Regions from separate parts of the Kocuria rhizophila DC2201 genome, predicted to be linked through region 1. Evidence: predicted binding sites of a transcription regulator. Region 1 holds the regulator's gene; the other holds the start of a gene.

What was found. Region 1 encodes LexA, which represses DNA repair genes until DNA is damaged. Its sites were predicted from a motif close to TCGAACANNTGTTCGA; they were not measured.
Region 2: the regulator LexA is predicted to act here: its motif matches at 1,395-1,410, upstream of KRH_RS05625 (DUF6504 family protein).

The regions. Positions count from the first base shown of each region.
Region 1 is NC_010617.1:1,784,550-1,793,421, forward strand. Features, by position in the region: gene KRH_RS12400 (hypothetical protein) at 53-214, opposite strand; gene hisH (imidazole glycerol phosphate synthase subunit HisH) at 211-945, opposite strand; gene hisB (imidazoleglycerol-phosphate dehydratase HisB) at 1,001-1,648, opposite strand; gene KRH_RS07745 (histidinol-phosphate transaminase) at 1,899-2,945, opposite strand; gene KRH_RS12655 (LysM peptidoglycan-binding domain-containing protein) at 3,025-3,396, opposite strand; gene lexA (transcriptional repressor LexA) at 4,002-4,760, shown strand; gene KRH_RS07760 (ATP-dependent DNA helicase) at 4,867-6,915, opposite strand; gene hflX (GTPase HflX) at 6,912-8,570, opposite strand; gene KRH_RS07770 (class I SAM-dependent methyltransferase) at 8,656-8,872, shown strand, end outside.
Region 2 is NC_010617.1:1,272,774-1,281,645, forward strand. Features, by position in the region: gene KRH_RS12630 (MFS transporter) at 1-283, shown strand, start outside; gene KRH_RS12635 (hypothetical protein) at 298-840, shown strand; gene KRH_RS05625 (DUF6504 family protein) at 1,434-1,841, shown strand; gene KRH_RS05630 (DNA polymerase III subunit alpha) at 1,927-5,634, shown strand; gene KRH_RS05635 (App1 family protein) at 5,710-6,780, shown strand; gene nrdH (glutaredoxin-like protein NrdH) at 7,142-7,378, shown strand; gene nrdI (class Ib ribonucleoside-diphosphate reductase assembly flavoprotein NrdI) at 7,747-8,241, shown strand; gene nrdE (class 1b ribonucleoside-diphosphate reductase subunit alpha) at 8,238-8,872, shown strand, end outside.

The DNA.
Region 1 (8,872 bases):
GCGTGCGGTGCGCCCGACGTCGACGCGACGCGCACGTCGGTCCGGGGCGCGCTCACACGCTCGTGAACCACGAGTAGCCGCCGTAGCCGATCAGCGCCGCGGCAACGAGCCCCAGCAGCACCACGGACCACAGCGGTTTGCGCTGCTGGGCGAACGAGAGGGCGCCGCCCACGAAGAACGCGCCCGCCACCAGGACCAGGACCGAGGCGGTCATGCGGTCACCTCCGTCCCGGGCTCGGGGACCCTGTCGTCGAGCCTGCCCGTGCGGGGCAGGGTGGAGAGCCAGTTGCGCAGCAGGGCGATCCCCGCGTGCGAGGACTTCTCCGGGTGGAACTGGGTGGCGCTCAGGGGGCCGTTCTCCACGGCGGCCACGAAGGGGGCGCCGTGCTCGGACCACGTGACCGCGGGCGGGGTCATCACCGGGATGCTCTGGTCGAACTCCCACTGCTGCACCCCGTAGGAGTGCACGAAGTAGAACCGCTCGTCCTGCAGACCACGGAAGAGCACCGAGTCCTGCGGGGCCCGCACCGTGTTCCACCCCATGTGGGGCACCACGGGTGCGTCGAGCCGCTCCACGGTGCCCGGCCACTGGCCGAGCCCCTCGGTCTGCTCCCCGTGCTCCACACCGCGCTCGAACATCACCTGCAGACCCACGCAGATGCCCAGGACCGGGCGGCCCCCACTGATCCGCCGGTCGATCAGCCGCGGTGCGTCCACGGCCCGCAGCCCCTGCATGACGGCCTCGAACGCGCCGACGCCGGGCACCACGAGCCCGTCCGCGTCCAGGACGTCCCGGGGCTCCGCGCTGAGCCGCACCCGCGCCCCGGCCGCTTCCAGGGCCCGGACCGCGGAGCGCACGTTGCCCGCCCCGTAGTCGAGCACGACGACGCTCGGTGCGTCCTGCGCGCCGTCGCCCTCCCGCGCGGGGGCCGGTGCCGCGCTCACAGCGCGCCCTTGGTGGAGGGAATGGCATCCGCCATCCGGGGGGCCGGTGCCGCGCTCACAGCGCGCCCTTGGTGGAGGGAATGGCATCCGCCATCCGGGGGTCCGGCTCCACAGCCTCGCGCAGCGCACGGGCCAGGGCCTTGAACTGCGCCTCCACGATGTGGTGCGGGTCCCGGCCGCGGACCACGTCCATGTGCAGGCACAGCTGGGCGTGGTGGGCGAGGGACTCGAGCACGTGACGGGTCATGGAGCCCGTGAAGTGCCCCCCGATCAGGTGGTACTGCTGACCCTCCGGCTCCCCCGTGTGCACCACGTAGGGACGCCCGGAGACGTCCACGACGGCCGAGGCCAGTGCCTCGTCCAGGGGCACCACGGCCTGGCCGAAGCGCCGGATGCCGCGCTTGTCCCCGAGCGCCTCACGCAGGGCCTCTCCCAGCACGATGGCGGTGTCCTCCACGGTGTGGTGGACGTCGATGTGGGTGTCGCCGTGGGCGTGAACGTCCAGGTCGATCAAGGAGTGCTTGGACAGGGCCGTGAGCATGTGGTCGTAGAAGGGCACCGTGGTCTCGATGTGCGAGACCCCGGTGCCGTCCAGGTTCAGGCTCACCCGCACCGAAGACTCGCTCGTGACGCGCTCCACCGTGGCGGTGCGCGGCGCGGGGGATGCCGGTGCGGCCGTGAACTGTGTGCCGGTATCGCTCATCTGTGGTGCTGACTCCTCGTGGTGGGTGGTGTCCCGCGGGTGGCCCGCCCCCGCGAGCTGCTGCTCTCGGCGCCGGGCGCGGCTGCCGCTCGTGGCCCGGGATGTTCGAGCCGACGGTCGGGGGCGGTGACCTCGCGGAACGGACGGCCCGGGACCGTTCCAGTCTAGGACGCCCGGGCGGACGCTCTGCGGACGGACTCGCGCGCGAGACGTCCACCCAGCGCCGAGGCCGCGGATCCGGCGTGCTCCCTCATGCGGTGGCGAGGCACGCACGCACCGCGGCGAGGAACGCGGTGGTCTCCTCCTCGGTGCCGGCGGTGACCCGGAGGTGGCCGGGGATCCCGACATCCCGCACGAGCACCCCCCGGTCCAGCAGTCCCTGCCACATGGCGTGGGCGTCCCCCGCGCAGTCGAAGAACACGAAGTTGGAGTCGGACACCGCCGGGGTGAGCCCGAGCCGGGTGAGCTCCGAGACGATGCGGTCCCGCTGGGCCTTGACGTCCTCGACGGTCGCGAGCAGCTCCGGGTGGTGCGCGAGCGCGGCAAGGGCCGTGGCCTGCGTGACCGAGGACAGGTGGTACGGAAGCCGGACCAGACGCATGGCGTCCGCCACGTGCGGTGCGGCGGCGAAGTACCCCAGGCGGGCCCCGGCCAGCGCGAAGGCCTTGCTCATGGTGCGGGAGACGATCAGCCGGGGCCGCCCCTCCAGCAGGGTCAGGGCCGAGGGGGTGCCCTGGCGCGCGAACTCCGCATAGGCCTCGTCCACGACCACGACGGTCTGCGTGGCCTCCCCCGCCTCGTACACGGCCGAGACGACGTCGAGGTCGAGCGCGGTGCCGGTGGGGTTGTTCGGGGAGCACAAGAACACGACGTCGGGCGCGTGCTCGCGCACCTGGCGGGCGGCGGAGTCCGCGTCGAGGGAGAAATCGGTGTCCCGCTCCCCCTCGATGAACGCGGTGCCCGTGCCGAGCGCGAGCAGCGGGTACATCGAGTAAGTGGGAACGAAGCTGAGCAAGGACCGTCCCGGACCACCGAAGGCCTGCAGGATCTGCTGCAGGATCTCGTTGGACCCGTTGGCGGCCCACAGGTTCTCACGGGTGAGCCCGTGACCCAGGTACGAGGCCAGGGACTCGCGCAGAGCGGTGAAGTCCCGGTCCGGGTACCGGTTGAGGGACGACGCAGCCGCCTGCACGCCCCGGGTGATGGCCTCGACGACGCCCGGCGGGACGGGGTGGGTGTTCTCGTTGGTGTTCAGCGCCACCCGAACCTCCAGCTGCGGGGCCCCGTAAGGGGACATGCCACGCAGGTCGTCGCGGAGCGGCAGGGACGAGACGGTGTTCTCCGGAGAATTCACCGGCCCAGTCTAACGGCCGGGTCTATCGGGACGGCACTTCCAGGACCTGCCCCGCGGAGAGGTCCGGGGAGGTCAGGCCGTTGAGCTCAGCGATGTCACGCATGACCTCGCGGGGGTCCCGCTGCGGATCCGCCGCCACGGCGATCTCCCACAGGCTCTGCCGGGACTGGACCGTCACGCTGTGCGTGACCGGGGCTCCCACCGCATCGGTGGAGGCGTGCACGGTAGGAGGCAGCAGGAACACCGCGGCCACCACGAGCAGCGCCGCAGCACCCGTGACCACCGGCAGACCGATCAGCAGGAACCGGCCCCGACGGGTCAGTCGGAGGACGGCCCCCGCGGCGGAGTCCACGGAGCCCGCCGGACGGGCCTCAGCGGCGGAGACTCCCCGCACGATGGCCCTGATCCCCGAGATCCGAGACGCCGCATCGCCTGCGTGGCCGCCCGGCGCGGTCTCGCCGCGACCGGCACCGCTCCGTGCGGCGTTCCCGCGCGCGGCGCTGCCCGGCACGACCTTCCCGCGGAGACCCGCGACTCGCGCCGGGGTGCTCCGACGCTCTGACCCGAGACCCGCGGCACCGCGACCATCTGAACCCCGACCCGCTGCATCCCGGGCCGCTGCACCCCGAGCAGCGCCCACGCGGACCCGCGCGCCCCGGGTGCCGTGCAGCACGGCGCGGCGGGCGGTCCCCGGCATGGTGAGAGCGGTCATGGCAACCTCCTGGTGGTCTGTCTGGTGCCACCGTCCGGTGGCGGTGTTCGAACGCCGGTGGCGTGTAGAACACATCTTCGAATCACTGGAACCAGTTCTAGCACGGATGTACGAATCCTGTCGAGGTCTGTTTCGAACACATATTTGAATACGCAGGCCAGCGCGGGTTAAGCTAGTGCGACACCCGTGACAGTCGACCCCACGTCTCCGACACGCATAAGCGGACGGCGCTCCGCGGCCCAAACCTTCGGGAGCGCAGTGTGCGACGCGGCGAAAGGACCCCGCTCGTGAGCACCACTTCCCCGGCTCAGCAGACACCCGGCCCGCGCGCTGGAGCACTCTCCGACCGTCAGGCCAAGATCCTCGGCGCCGTGCAGCGCTCGATTGCGGACCGGGGGTACCCGCCGTCCATGCGCGAGATCGGCGACATCGTGGGGCTGGCCTCGCTCTCGAGCGTCACCCACCAGCTCGGCCAGCTGGAGAAGTGGGGGTACCTGCGCCGGGACCCGCGCCGACCGCGCGCCATGGAGGTGCTGCGCCCGCTCAGCCAGCAGGAGCTCGACCGCCACCTGGGAGCCGCGGAGTCCGCGGGTGAGCAGTCCCCCTCCGGCGCCTCAGTGTCGCCCCTGGTGCCCACCATGTCCGCGGTGCCCGCGGTCGACGAGGACGCCGCCATGGTCCCGGTGCCTCTCGTGGGACGGATCGCGGCCGGCGGGCCCATCACCGCCGAGCAGTCTGTCGAGGGGGTCTACTCCCTGCCCCGGCAGTTCGTGGGCCACGGCCAGCTGTTCATGCTCAGGGTCTCCGGCGACTCCATGATCGACGCCGCCATCTGCGACGGGGACTGGGTGGTCGTGCGGCAGCAGAACTCCGCGGAGAACGGGGACGTGGTGGCCGCGCTGCTCGACGACGAGGCCACCGTGAAAACCTTCCGACAGCGGGACGGCCACACCTGGCTGCTGCCGCAGAACACCCGCTACGAGCCCATCCTGGGCGACCACGCCACGGTGATGGGCAAGGTCGTGTCGGTGTTCCGCTCCCTGTGACGCCCGCCCGGCCTGAGCGCGGCCCGCAGAGCGCGCGGTCGAGGGCCGCCCGGATCACGCCGGACGGCAAACCCGCGGGACTGCACGGTTCGAGCAACGCCCGGGATCAGGACCGGTTCAGCCGCTGCAGGGCGCCCAGCACGGTGCTCCTGTCCGTGGTCGGCCACAGCGGGGGCAGCGAGCGGGCCAGGAACGAGCCGTAGCGTGCGGTGGCCAGCCGGGAGTCCAGCACCGCCACCACACCCCGGTCCCCGCTCGCCCGGATCAACCGCCCCGCGCCCTGCGCGAGCCGCACGGCGGCGTGGGATGCGGAGACCGTCATGAAGCCGTTGCCCCCGGCGCGCTCGGCCGCACGGGTCCGCGCGGTCCCCAGGGGGTCGTCCGGGCGCGGGAACGGGATCCGGTCGATCACCACCAGGCGGCAGGACTGACCCGGCACGTCCACGCCCTGCCACAGGCTCATGGTGCCGAACAGGCTGGCCGCGGGGTCGTCCGTGAAGTCCTTCACGAGGGACGGCAGCGATGCGTCCCCCTGGCACAGGATCGGGAGCTCCGTGCGTTCGCGCAGGGCCTCGGCGGCGTCCTCCGCGGCACGCCGTGACGAGAAGAGCCCCAGAGCACCGCCCCCCGATGCCTCCAGCAGGGCCAGCAGCTCGTCCAGCTGCTCGCCGGCCACGCCCCGGCTCGGCTTGGGCAGGTGCTTGGCCACGTAGAGGATGCCCTGGCGCCGGTAGTCGAAGGGGCTGCCCACGTCCACGCCCCGCCACGACGGCGCGCCCGGACCCTGCAGACCCAGGGAGCCGGCGACCGAGGAGAAGGAGGACCCCACGGCCAGGGTCGCGGAGGTCAGCACCACGGTCCGGCCGTCGAAGAGACCTTCCCGCAGGGGCCCCGCAACGCTCAGCGGGGCGATGTTGAGGGTCGCGGGCTCTCCCGCGTCGGTTCCCACGTACCCCTCCGTGGGGCTCCACCGGCCCACGCGGGAGACCCACAGGACGTCGTGGGTGGTGTCCGCACCGAGCACGCGGTCCGCGGTGTCCAGCAGCTCCGACAGCCGCGAGCGCGCGGCGTGGCGCCCGGCGTCCTCGCCCTTGGTCTCCCCCTTGGTCTCACTGAGACCGGTGCGCGCGGCGTCCTGGATCCCCCGGACGGCGTAGACCTGCTCCTCGGTGAACCCGCGCGGCAGCAGACCAGACTGCTCGTCGTCGAACGCCTTGTCGAAGGCCTGCGCGGCCCGTTCGAGGGCATCGCTCGACGCCGCGGTGTGCTTGCGCACCGCCGTTCCTGCCGCGCGCACGGCCGCGGCGGACAGCGAGGCCGTGACCGCCCCGGTCACGCGGTCGCGCAGCTCGTGCGCCTCGTCCACGATCACCACGTCGTGCTCCGGCAGCACCGCGAGTCCCTCGAACGCGTTGATCGCGAGCAGCGCGTGGTTGGTGATCACGATGTCCGCCTCGCCCGCCTGGGCCCGGGCACGTTCCGCGAAGCACTGCTCCACGAGGGGGCACTTCCGCCCGAGGCACTCCTTCGCGGTCACGGACACCTGGCGCCAGGCGGCGTCCGAGACGCCGGGGTGGATGTCGTCCCGGTCCCCCGTGTCGGTGATCTCGACCCACTCGCGCAGCCGCACGACCTGCTGGGCGAGCCCGCCGAGCGGCCGGTCTGTGCAGGGCTCGCCCCCGGGGACGCTGAACAGGGCGGCGTCCTCCTCCTCCGGGTAGCCGCCCTCGACCTTGTGCAGGCACGCGTAGTTCGAGCGTCCCTTGAGCAGGGCGACGTCCGGACGTTCGTGCAGCTCGTCCTCCAGGGCGTCGAGCAGCCGGGGGACGTCTCGCCCGGTGATCTGCGACTGCAGTGCCAGTGTGGCGGTGGCGACCACCACGGGCTTGTCCGAGCTGCGGGCGTGGACCAGCGCGGGGATCAGGTAGGCGAGCGACTTGCCCGTGCCCGTGCCCGCCTGCACGAGCAGGTGGCGGTGGGTCTGCAGGGCCTCGGCGACCTTCGCCGCCATGAAGCGCTGTCCGTCGCGGCGCTGCCCCCCGAGGGCGGTCACGGCGGCATCGAGAAGCTCCAGGGCGTCCGCGCCGCCGGGCAGGGACTCCGGGCGGACGTCCGAGACGTCCTTCCCGGACTCGTCGACGAACGGCGCACTCATGCGCCCTGCGTGTCCTGTTCCCCGACGTCGTGGGGCTGCGGGCGGTCGCTGCGGTACTGCTGGAGGTCCTCCACGAGGTCTTCGCGGACCCGGACGTGCAGCCGGGTCCCGTCCGGGGTGTGCTCGGTGCTGAGGATCTCGGCGTCCTGGGCGTGCAGCCGGGAGACCACCTCGCCGTGGACGTACGGCACGAGGAGGTCGAGGTCGTGGTTCGGACGCGGGATGGCCGCGGAGATCATCCGGCGCAGCTCCTCGATCCCCTCACCGGTGCGCGCGGAGACCGCCACGGAGGGGCTCTCGTGGTTGCGTAGCCGGGCGAGCACCACGGGATCGGCGATGTCCGACTTGTTCAGCGCCACGATCTCCGGGATGTCGTTGGCCCCCACGTCCGTGAGGACGTCCCGCACGGCCTTGAGCTGGCCCTCCGGGTCCGGGTGGGAGGCGTCGACCACGTGCACGATGACGTCCGCGTCCGCGACCTCCTCCAGCGTGGAGCGGAACGCCTCGACCAGCTGCGTGGGCAGCGAGCGCACGAAGCCCACGGTGTCGGCGAGGGTGTAGCCGATGCCGTCCGGGGTCTGGGCCTTGCGGACCGTGGGGTCCAGGGTGGCGAACAGCGCGTTCTCCACGAGCACCCCGGCGTCCGTGAGCCGGTTGAGCAGGGAGGACTTGCCGGCGTTGGTGTAGCCCGCGATGGCCACCGACGGCACGGCGTTGCGCCGGCGGTTGAGCCGCTTGGTCTCCCGTGCGGGCTTCATGGCCGCGATCTCACGGCGCAGCTTGGCCATCCGCTGGCGGATGCGGCGGCGGTCGAGCTCGATCTTGGTCTCACCGGGACCGCGGCTGCCAATGCCCTCGCCCGACGCCGCCCGGCCACCGGCCTGGCGGGACAGGGACTCACCCCAGCCGCGCAGGCGCGGGAGCATGTACTCGAGCTGCGCGAGCTCCACCTGGGCCTTGCCCTCCTTGGACTTCGCGTGCTGCGCGAAGATGTCCAGGATCAGGCCGGTGCGGTCGATGACCTTGACCTTCACCACGTCCTCGAGCGCACGGCGCTGGGAGGGGGCGAGTTCGGCGTCCACAATCACGGTGTCCGCCCCGGTGGCGGCGACCACGTCCTTGAGCTCGAGTGCCTTTCCGGAGCCGAGGTACGTGCCCGGGTCCGGGTTCACGCGCCGTTGCAGCATGCCGTCCATGACCTCCGAGCCTGCCGTCTCCGCGAGCGCCGCGAGCTCACGCAGGGAGTTCTCGGCCTCCGCCAGGGTGCCGCTGGAGTACAGCCCGGCGAGGACCACGCGTTCGAGCCGCAGCTGGCGGTACTCGACCTCGGTGACGTCCTCCAGCTCCGTGGACAGCCCGGCCACACGCCGCAGGGCGTGGCGCTCCGCGAGATCCTGCTGGTCCCCGTCCGAGGGGACGTGGACGTCGTCCTCGTCCGCGAGCTCCCGGGCGCGACCGAGGCGCTCGTGGCCCGCGCGCGGCGCGGCGGCGTCGTCCTCCGGGACGTGGCCGTCCGCGGTGACAACGGGTTCGGTGCGGGAGCGAGCACGCGCGAGGACGCGCGAGACGACGTCCTCGAGCTCGGATCCGGTCAGGTCACCGGAACGCCCGGGTTCATCCGACGCGTGGTTCCGGTGGGAAGAAGTGTCAGTCATGGTTCCTTGATCTGCGCTGGGGCTGGGTCGGGCCAGTCTAGCGCCGGGCGCGGACACGCTGCGCTGGGCACTACCATGTGGAGCCATGGCCCCCGAACACCCCGCTGCGCACTACTTCGTCTCCGATCCCACGCTGCCCGAGAGGCCCCGCCGGATCGACGTGGAACTGCGTGGACGGCACGTGCAGGTGGGCACCGCCGCGGGGGTGTTCTCCCCCGGGGACCTGGACAGGGGGACGGCGGCGCTGCTGCGCAGCGTGCCGGATCCCGAGGGGCGCGAGCTGCTGGACATCGGGTGCGGGT
Region 2 (8,872 bases), 510 kb from region 1:
CGGCATCGTGCTGGCGTCCGTCGCGTTCCTCTGGGCGGCGTCCCAGGGCGACGACGCCCTGCTCGCCTGGGCGTGGCGCGTCCCGTTCCTGGCCTCGGCCGTGCTCTTCGCGCTCGCGGTGTTCATCCGCGCCAAGCTCGAGGAGAGTCCCGAGTACGAGGCGGCCCTGGCCCGTGCGCGGCAGCAGGGGCAGGGGCGCAAGGTGCCGCTGCTGCAGCTGCTGCGCCACCACACCAGGGCCGTGCTCGCGGGGTTCTTCGCGCTGACCGGTCCAACGCCCTGAACTACATCCTGGCCGTGTTCTCGCTCTCCTTCATGACCTCCCCGGCCGTGGGCATGCCGCGCGGCTCGGCGCTGCTGGCGGTGAGCATCGGCTCCGTGTGCGGTGTGCTGACCACTCCCCTGGGGGGACTTGCCGCCGACCGGTTCGGGGCGCGACCCGTGCTGGCCGTGGGATCCCTGCTCGGCGCACTGGGAGCCTTCCCGCTGTTCCGCGCGCTGGCGTCCGGGGACACGGTGCTCGCGATCGTGGCCATCGGCGTGGGGCACGGACTCGCGATCGTGGCCATCGGCGTGGGGCACGGACTCGTGGTCGCGTGCACCTCCGGGGCGCAGGGCGCGTTCCTGGCCGGTCTGTTCCCCATGGCGGAGCGCTTCAGCGGCATCGCCCTGGCGCGCGAGACCAACGGGGCGGTCGTGGCTGGGCTCAGTCCACTCGTCGCTGCGGCCCTGATCACCGCGGCCGGCGGGGCCACGTGGGGCGCGGCCACCTTCCTCGCGGCGTGCTGCCTCAGCTCCGTGCTCGCCGTGGCCCTGATGCGCTCGGAGCACCACGCGTAGGACGTGACTGCCACATCCCCGACCGGATCCGGGCAGGGGTGGGCGCATGCCGCGGACGTCGCCGGATGCCGTGTGGTCCCCGCACATGCCGCTCTGCACGGTGGAACCCCTGAGCGTCGAGGGGCGGCCCGCCGGCTCCGGATCCCCCTCGAGCGGCACGAAGGACGCGTCCTCGACCTGACGACCCTCGACGCCCACGAGAACTGCCGCGGCTCGGCGCCCGCGGCCACGTCATCGACGCGCGCATCATCGGTGAGGCGGCTCGTAGCGGTCGGTACGAGCCGCCGCCCCTCACGCAGCTGTGGCACTTGGCCGCCCGGTGGGGTCGCCCCCGCTCCTGAGCACGTCCACGTCGGTCGCACCGAGGCGTGCCGGTGCTGGGGACGTGTCCGCCCCGTGGTGTCCGACCGCGCCCCGCTGAGGACCTGCCCTCCGTGTGACGTCCGACCGTGGCTCCGAGCGCGTGTCGACGATGGCACGGCCGGGGGAGTGGGGGGCATGCCCTGGGCGCGGTCGCTTATGCGTGTCGGACGGCCTTGGCACCGTCTCAGGAGTCGAATAAAGGTTCGAACACCTGGGGAGGACGGCGCATCATGACGGTGCTGGACATGCGGCAGATCGAGAGCTTCGAGGACCCGTGGGACACGGTTCCCGTGATCGGGGCCGCCCTCGACCCCGAGGCGGCCGGGGCCGCGGGGGAGTGGGGGGCAGAACCTGCCCCGGAGGATGTGTCGGTGCGCTGCGACGCCGTGGGGAACCCGTGCGAACTGGTCTACCACGGCCGGGAGCAGCGCGTGCTGGAACCGGTGATCCACTGGTTCGAACGCCGGAAATGGTGGGATGTGGAGGCCCGCGTGCCCCGCGAGAGCCGCACCAGCGCGGTGGACCGGGAGCGCTGGCGGGTCCAGGCCGTCCAGGCGGGCGCGGCGGTGGCCCGCACCTTCGAGCTCACACGCAACCAGGCCACCGAGCAGTGGCAGCTGCTGCGTGTCAGTGTGTGATCCCGTGGCCGTGGAGCCCACCGGGGCGCCGTTGGAGGTGCCCACCTCGGTTGACAGATGTTCGAACACAGTTTCGAATAGGGGCATGTGGTTCCCTCATCTTCACGTGGCGTCCGCGTTCAGTGCGCACTACGGCGTGGCACGCCCGGAGGAGCTCGCGCGGGCGGCCGCCGGGCAGGGCGCGGAGATCCTGGCGTGCACGGACCGGGACGGTCTCTACGGTGCGGTCAAGCACGTGCTGGCGTGTCAGGAGCACGGGATCGCCCCCGTGCTGGGGGTGGACCTCGCCCTGCTGCGGGAACCCGTGCAGCACGCGGGTGCACCGGGCGGGGCGCGCCCGCGTGCAGGGAGCACACCGCAGCGCGGCGGCGCCGTGCGGCCGGGCGGGAACCCCGTTCCGGCACGCGGGAACGGGAGCGGCCCCGGCTCAGGGAGTGCGGGCCCGGTCCGCCCGGGGTCTGCCGCGGCCCGTGGGGGCCGGCGCACGGCGGCGCCGCGGGTGGTCGGCCGGGTGGTGGTGCTGGCCACCGGGCACGACGGCGGGTCCGGGTACGCGGCGCTGTGCCGGCTGGTCTCGGCCGCCCACCGCTCCCACGACCGCGCCGCGGCCAGCCCCATCGGCCTCACCGCCGCGCAGCTCGCGCGCCACGTGCACCGCGCCGCCCGCAGTGGGGAGCCCGGACTCGTGGTGCTGGTGGGGCCGGACTCGGACGCCGGCAGGCTGCTGGCCCGGCGGCACTACCGGGGCGCGCGGGAGGCCCTGAACCGCTGGCGTGCCCGGCTGCCACCCGGTGCCCTCGTGGTGGAGACCACCACCCACCTGGCGCCGCAGGGCGAGGCGCTGAGCACGGGGCACGCGGTGCGCCTCTACGAGCTCGGGCGCGCCGCGGACGTGCCCGTGGTGCTCAGCAACGCCGTGCGCTACGCCCACCCGGGGCAGGCCGTCACCGCGGACGTCCTCGACGCCGCCCGCACCCTCATGTCCCTCGACGAGCTCGCCGGGGCGGACCGTGGGGTGCTGCAGCCCAACGGCCAGGGCTGGCTCAAGGACGGCCCGCGCATGGAACGGCTCGCCCACGAGATCGTCACCGCTGCCCGCGTGGACCGGGACACCCCCGCCCGGCTGCTCGTGGACACCCACCACCTCGCCGAACGCTGCCGCCTGGACCCGCAGGGGGACCTCGGCATCGGGACCCCCGTGATCCCGGAGGCCTCCGTCCTCGGCCTCAGCGGGGACCCGGACCGCGAGCTCGCCCGGCGCTGCTACGCCGGTCTCGCCCGGCTGCACGCCGGGGAGGACTGGGACCGCACCGTCCCCGGGCTCAACAGGGAGTCCCTGCGCGAGAGGCTCGAGCGCGAACTGTCCGTGATCTCCCAGCTGGGGTTCGCCGGGTACTTCCTCACCGTGGGAGAGGTCTCGGACCTGATGAGCGCCATGGACGTGCGCCACGCCGCGCGCGGCTCCGGGGTCTCCTCCCTGGTGGTGCACCTGCTCGGGATCTCACCCGCGGACCCCCTCGAGTACGACCTCGTGTTCGAGCGCTTCCTCTCACCGCTGCGCCCCAACCTCCCGGACATCGACATCGACATGGAGAGCGCCCGCCGCCACGACGTCTACCGCCGGATCTTCGAACGCTTCGGTCCCCGCCGCGTGACCCTCATGAGCATGCAGAACGCCTACCGCTCCCGCGGTGCCGTCCGGGACGCCGGACTCGCCCTCGGCCTCGGCCCGCAGGACGTCGACCACGTGGCGGGTCAGCTGTGGCGGGTTCCGGGGGGCACGCTGCGCGAGGAGATCTCCCGCCGCCCCGAGCTGGCTCCCCTCGCGCAGCGCCTCAGGGACAACCGGCAGATGGACCTGCTGGTGGACCTCACCGAGCGCCTCGACCGGCTGCCCCGCCACATCTCCATGCACCCGTGCGGGGTGATCCTCTCCGACACCACCCTGCTGGACCGCACCCCCGTGCAGGCCAGCGGAATCGGGCTGCCCATGTCCCAGTACGACAAGCACGACATGGACCCCATGGGGCTGATCAAGCTCGACATCCTGGGCGTGCGCATGCAGTCCACCCTCGCCCACGCCGTCGCGGAGGTCGCACGGCTGCACCCCCACGAGGCGCTCCCGGACCTGGACACCATGCCCCGCGACGACCCCGACACCTTCCGCCTCATCAGCTCCACCCACACCCTGGGCTGCTTCCAGATCGAGTCCCCCGGGCAGCGCGAGCTCATCGGCACGATGGGCCCCGAGGAGTTCAACGACCTCGTCGTGGACATCTCCCTCTTCCGCCCCGGGCCCATGCAGGCCAACATGGTCCGCCCCTACCTGGACGCCCGCCACGGCTGGTCCACCCCCGTGTACCCCCACCCGGACCTCGAGGAGATCCTCGCCGAGACCCGCGGCGTGGCTGTCTACCACGAGCAGATCATGCGGATCATGGACCGGATGACCGGGTGCGGCCTGGGCCGCGCCGACGTCTGGCGCCGCCTGCTGGGCTCCCCCGGCGAGGAGCCGGTGGAGACCGCCTTCCGGGAGGGCGCACGTGCCCGGGGCTACACGCGGGCCGTCATCGACACCGTGTGGGAGATCCTCCACGCGTTCGGCAGCTTCGGCTTCTGCAAGGCCCACGGGGTGGCCTTCGCAGTGCCCACCTACCAGTCCGCGTGGTTGAAGACGCACCACCCGGAGGCCTTCATGGCGGGGGTGTGGGAGCACGACCCTGGGATGTACCCGGCGCGGCTGCTCGTGGGGGAGGCCCGCCGCATGGGTATCCCCGTGCTGGGACCGGACGTCAACCGCAGCGGGGAGCACCACCGCGTGGAAGCGGTGACGCCCCGGCCCGGCACCGTGGTCTCCGGGGACCTGGACGCGGGGATCCCCCACACGCAGGACGGTGCCTGGGGGATCCGGATGTCCCTGAGTGCCATCACCGGGATCAGCTCCGCCGAGATCGAGCGGCTCCTCGCGGGGCAGCCCTACGAGAACCTCGCCGCGGTCCGCGCCCGTGCCCGGCCCTCCCGGCGGAGCCTGCAGCGCCTCGCCACGGCCGGGGCCCTCGACGGCCTGCTGCACGGTTCCGGGACCCGTGCCTCCCGCGCGGACATGGTCCACTTCCTGACGGACCGGGCGCAGCTCCCTGCCCGGGGGTCCGCGGGACGCACCGGGCCGGGCCAGGGGCAGCTCGCACTGCCCCTGGGGGACGTGGACCTGACATCCCTGCCGGCCCGGCTGCCCGAGCTCACCCCGCAGGAGAGGGTGCGGGCGGAGATGGAGACCATGGACATCGAGGTCAGCGCCCACCTCATGGACTCCCACGCCGAGCTCGTGCGCGCCTACCGTGCCACACGGGCGCAGGACCTGCTGGGGCTGCGCAGCGGCAGCGAGGTGGTCGTGGCCGGTGTGCGGGTCTCCACCATGACCCCTCCCATGCGCAGCGGCAGACGCGTGGTCTTCATCTCCCTGGACGACGGTTCGGGGGCGGTGGACTGCACGTTCTTCGACGAGGCGCAGGCTGCCTCCGGGGAGGTGCTCTTCGCTCCCACGCTGCTGCTGGTCCACGGCCACACACGACGCACGGGCCCCCGCGGGATCGGGATCCAGGCGGTCCGGGCCTGGGACCTCTCCCGCCCGGAGACCCTCCCCGACCCCCGCACGCTGCTGGGATCGTGCCCCACCCCCTCGCGGCCGCCGCGGCGCGACGGGCCGGCACGGGCGCGGCAGCCCCGGGGGCAAGGCAGCGGGCCGCGGGCCACCACTCAGCAGGCGTTCGGGCACGGGGCAGGTGTGCGATGACACCGCCCATGACACACCGCGGACGCGCAACGGCACGGTGCGGCACACCGCGGGCGCTGTGGAACACTGAGAGCCATGGCGAAGAACACCGGTGCAGGGGAGCTGCTGCCGTCCGTGGACCAGGTCACGGAGCAGGCCATCAACCTCGGCTACCGCTTCGACCAGAAGCTGCAGCGGTGGCGGCAGGGGCGTGCGGTGCAGCGGGGGGACATCCCCACCATGCTCGCGTTCGACGGCTACGGCAGTCCCCGCGACGTCCGCGCCCTGGGGCGCGTGCTGCTCAAGACCCGCTCGCTGGTGGACGAGACCGGCGCCGCCGCCGAGTCCATCCGCGGGTGGCGCTCCTTCTCCTCCGTCCCCTACGCTTTCGCGCACGTGAACGTGTGGCTGGGGGACCACGAGTTCCACTTCGTGGCGGACAAGGGGGGCGTGATCGACGTGGACCTCAACGTCTCCATGGCCCCGGGGGTGCACACCATCTACATGCAGGCGGAGGGCTCGGACGTCACCGAGGCCACCATCACCGTGGTCTCGGACCAGCAGCACCTGGGTGTCGTGTGCGACGTCGACGACACCGTGATGGTCACGGCGCTGCCCAGGCCCCTGCTCGCGGCGTGGAACTCCTTCGTGGCCAACGAGCACGCCCGCACCCCCACCCCGGGGATGTCCACCATGATGGACCGGCTGCGGCGGAGCCACCCGCACGCCCCGTTCCTCTACCTCTCCACGGGGGCGTGGAACGTGGCCCCCACGCTGCGCCGCTTCCTCACCCGCAACGCCTACCCGGCGGGTGCGCTGCTGCTCACGGACTGGGGGCCCACCACGGAGCGGTGGTTCCGTTCGGGCGCCCAGCACAAGGTGCAGAACCTGCAGCGTCTGGCCACCAACTTCCCGCACGTGAAGTGGATCCTCATCGGGGACGACGGTCAGCACGACCCGCAGATCTACTCGGGCTTCGCCCAGCGCCACCCGGAGTCCGTGGCGGCCATCGTGATCCGCAACCTCTCACCCACCGAGGCCGTGCTCGCCGCGGGCGCCCGCGTCTCGGACCGGCACCAGGTCACGGTGCCCGAGGGCGTGCTGTGGCTCGAGGCCAACGACGGCGCCTCCATCTCGGACCAGCTGCGGGACGCCGGGCTGCTCTGAGCCCGCACCGGCAGGTGCGCCCTGCCCGTCCGGAGGGCCGCTGCGCCCACCCGGCCGTGCGCCCGCAGCGGCGGCCGAAAACTTTTTCGGTGAGTTCCGGAACAGCTCTTATCCACACCGACCGCGGCGCGGACCGCGGGATCACGCGGTCCGCGCCGTCCCGTCCTGTGGACAACACGGGGGAAAACACGCGACCCCCTGTGGAACACGTGACCACATCATGTTGGGTGTCCTGTCCATGTGCGCCACTAGATGTAGTATTGACGCAGATGTTCAATCGTCTGGCGCACCACCCGGTTCACGAGCCCCACGGCCCCGGGAACGCCGGAGCAACAGGTACTTCCCGCAAGGAGAATGGGCTATGTCAGTCACCGTGTATTCCAAGCCGTCGTGCGTCCAGTGCAACGCCACCTACCGTGCCCTCACCAAGAAGGGCATCGACTACACGGTGGTGGATGTCACCGAGGACACCGCCGCGTACGAGCACGTGGTGGGTCTGGGCTACCAGCAGGTCCCCGTGGTGGAGACCGGTTCCGAGCACTGGTCCGGGTTCCGCCCGGACAAGATCAACTCCCTGGCCCTGCTGCTCTCCGCCTGAGCCGAGCACCGGGCCGGACGCCACCGCCCGGCCCTCGGGCGGCACCACTGACCGGCTGCCCGCCCACCGGCCCCGCGCTCGTTCACCGGCGGGGCTCGCTCACCGGCAGGACTCGCACCAGCCGCCACCCGCGCAGCCGGTCGTGGCGCATCCAGCTCCCTCGCCCGCTCGTGGACCGGTCGCCGGGAACCGGCCGCGCACCGACCGGCGGCTCACCGGTCACCGTCCGACCGTTGCCCGGTCGGACACCGGAGACCGGCCGGCCCCGGGAGGCGGTCCCGGCAGACGGTTCCAGGACCCTGCCGGGAACCGCTCTCCGCACGCACGATCCCCGGACACGATCCCCCCAGAATCGAAGTGATCCGCCCATGAGTGCTCTTGCCTCGGTTCTCGCCCGGGCGAAGGAGCGGGAACACGATCGGAATCCCGCGCCGGCGGGGGAGGACGCACCCCTGGTGGTGTACTTCTCCTCCGTCACCCGCAACACGGACCGTTTCATCGCCAAGCTGCCGGTGCGCTCCATCCGGCTGCCCCTCAGGACGTCCGAACCCCCTCCCCGGATCGAGGAGCCGTTCGTGCTGGCTGTGCCCAGCTACGGTCGCCCCGGGGGAGCGGGATCGGTCCCCCCGCAAGTCGTCAAGTTCCTCAACGACGCCCCCTCTCGGGCCCACCTCAAGGGTGTGATCGGAGCGGGCAACACCAACTTCGGGCCGCTGTTCTGCGTGGCCGCGGAGAAGGTGGCTGCCAAGTGCCAGGTCCCCCTGCTGTACAAGTTCGAGCTCATGGGCACGGACGAGGACGTCGAAAAAGTCACCCAAGGATTGGAAGAGTTTTGGCCAGCATTCACGAAACCCCGGGAGTGAGCGTCGAGCCCGGTCACGAGGATCCCACGTGCCCCGAGCAGTACCGGGGTCTGGGCTACCACGAGCTCAACGCCCTGCTGAACCTCTACGACGCCGAGGGCAACATCCAGTTCGAGGCGGACCGTCAGGCCGCGCGGCAGTACTTCCTGCAGCACGTCAACAAGAACACCGTGTTCTTCCACGACCTCGAGGAGAAGCTCAAGTACCTGGTGGACCACCAGTACTACGAGGCCGAGGTGCTCGAGAAGTACAGCGTGGAGTTCATCAAGGAGCTGTCCAAGCAGGCGTACGGCTACAAGTTCCGCTTCCAGACCTTCCTGGGCGCGTTCAAGTTCTACACGTCCTACACGCTGAAGACGTTCGACGGACAGCGCTACCTGGAGCGCTTCGAGGACCGCGTGGTCATGGTCTCCCTCTACCTCGCGGACGGGGACGAGACCCTGGCGAAGCGTCTGGTGGGCGAGATCATCTCCGGTCGCTTCCAGCCGGCCACTCCCACGTTCCTCAACGCGGGCAAGAAGCAGCGCGGCGAGCTGGTCTCGTGCTTCCTGGTGCGCTTCGAGGACAACATGGAGTCCATCGGGCGCAACATCAACTCGGCGCTGCAGCTGTCCAAGCGCGGCGGCGGTGT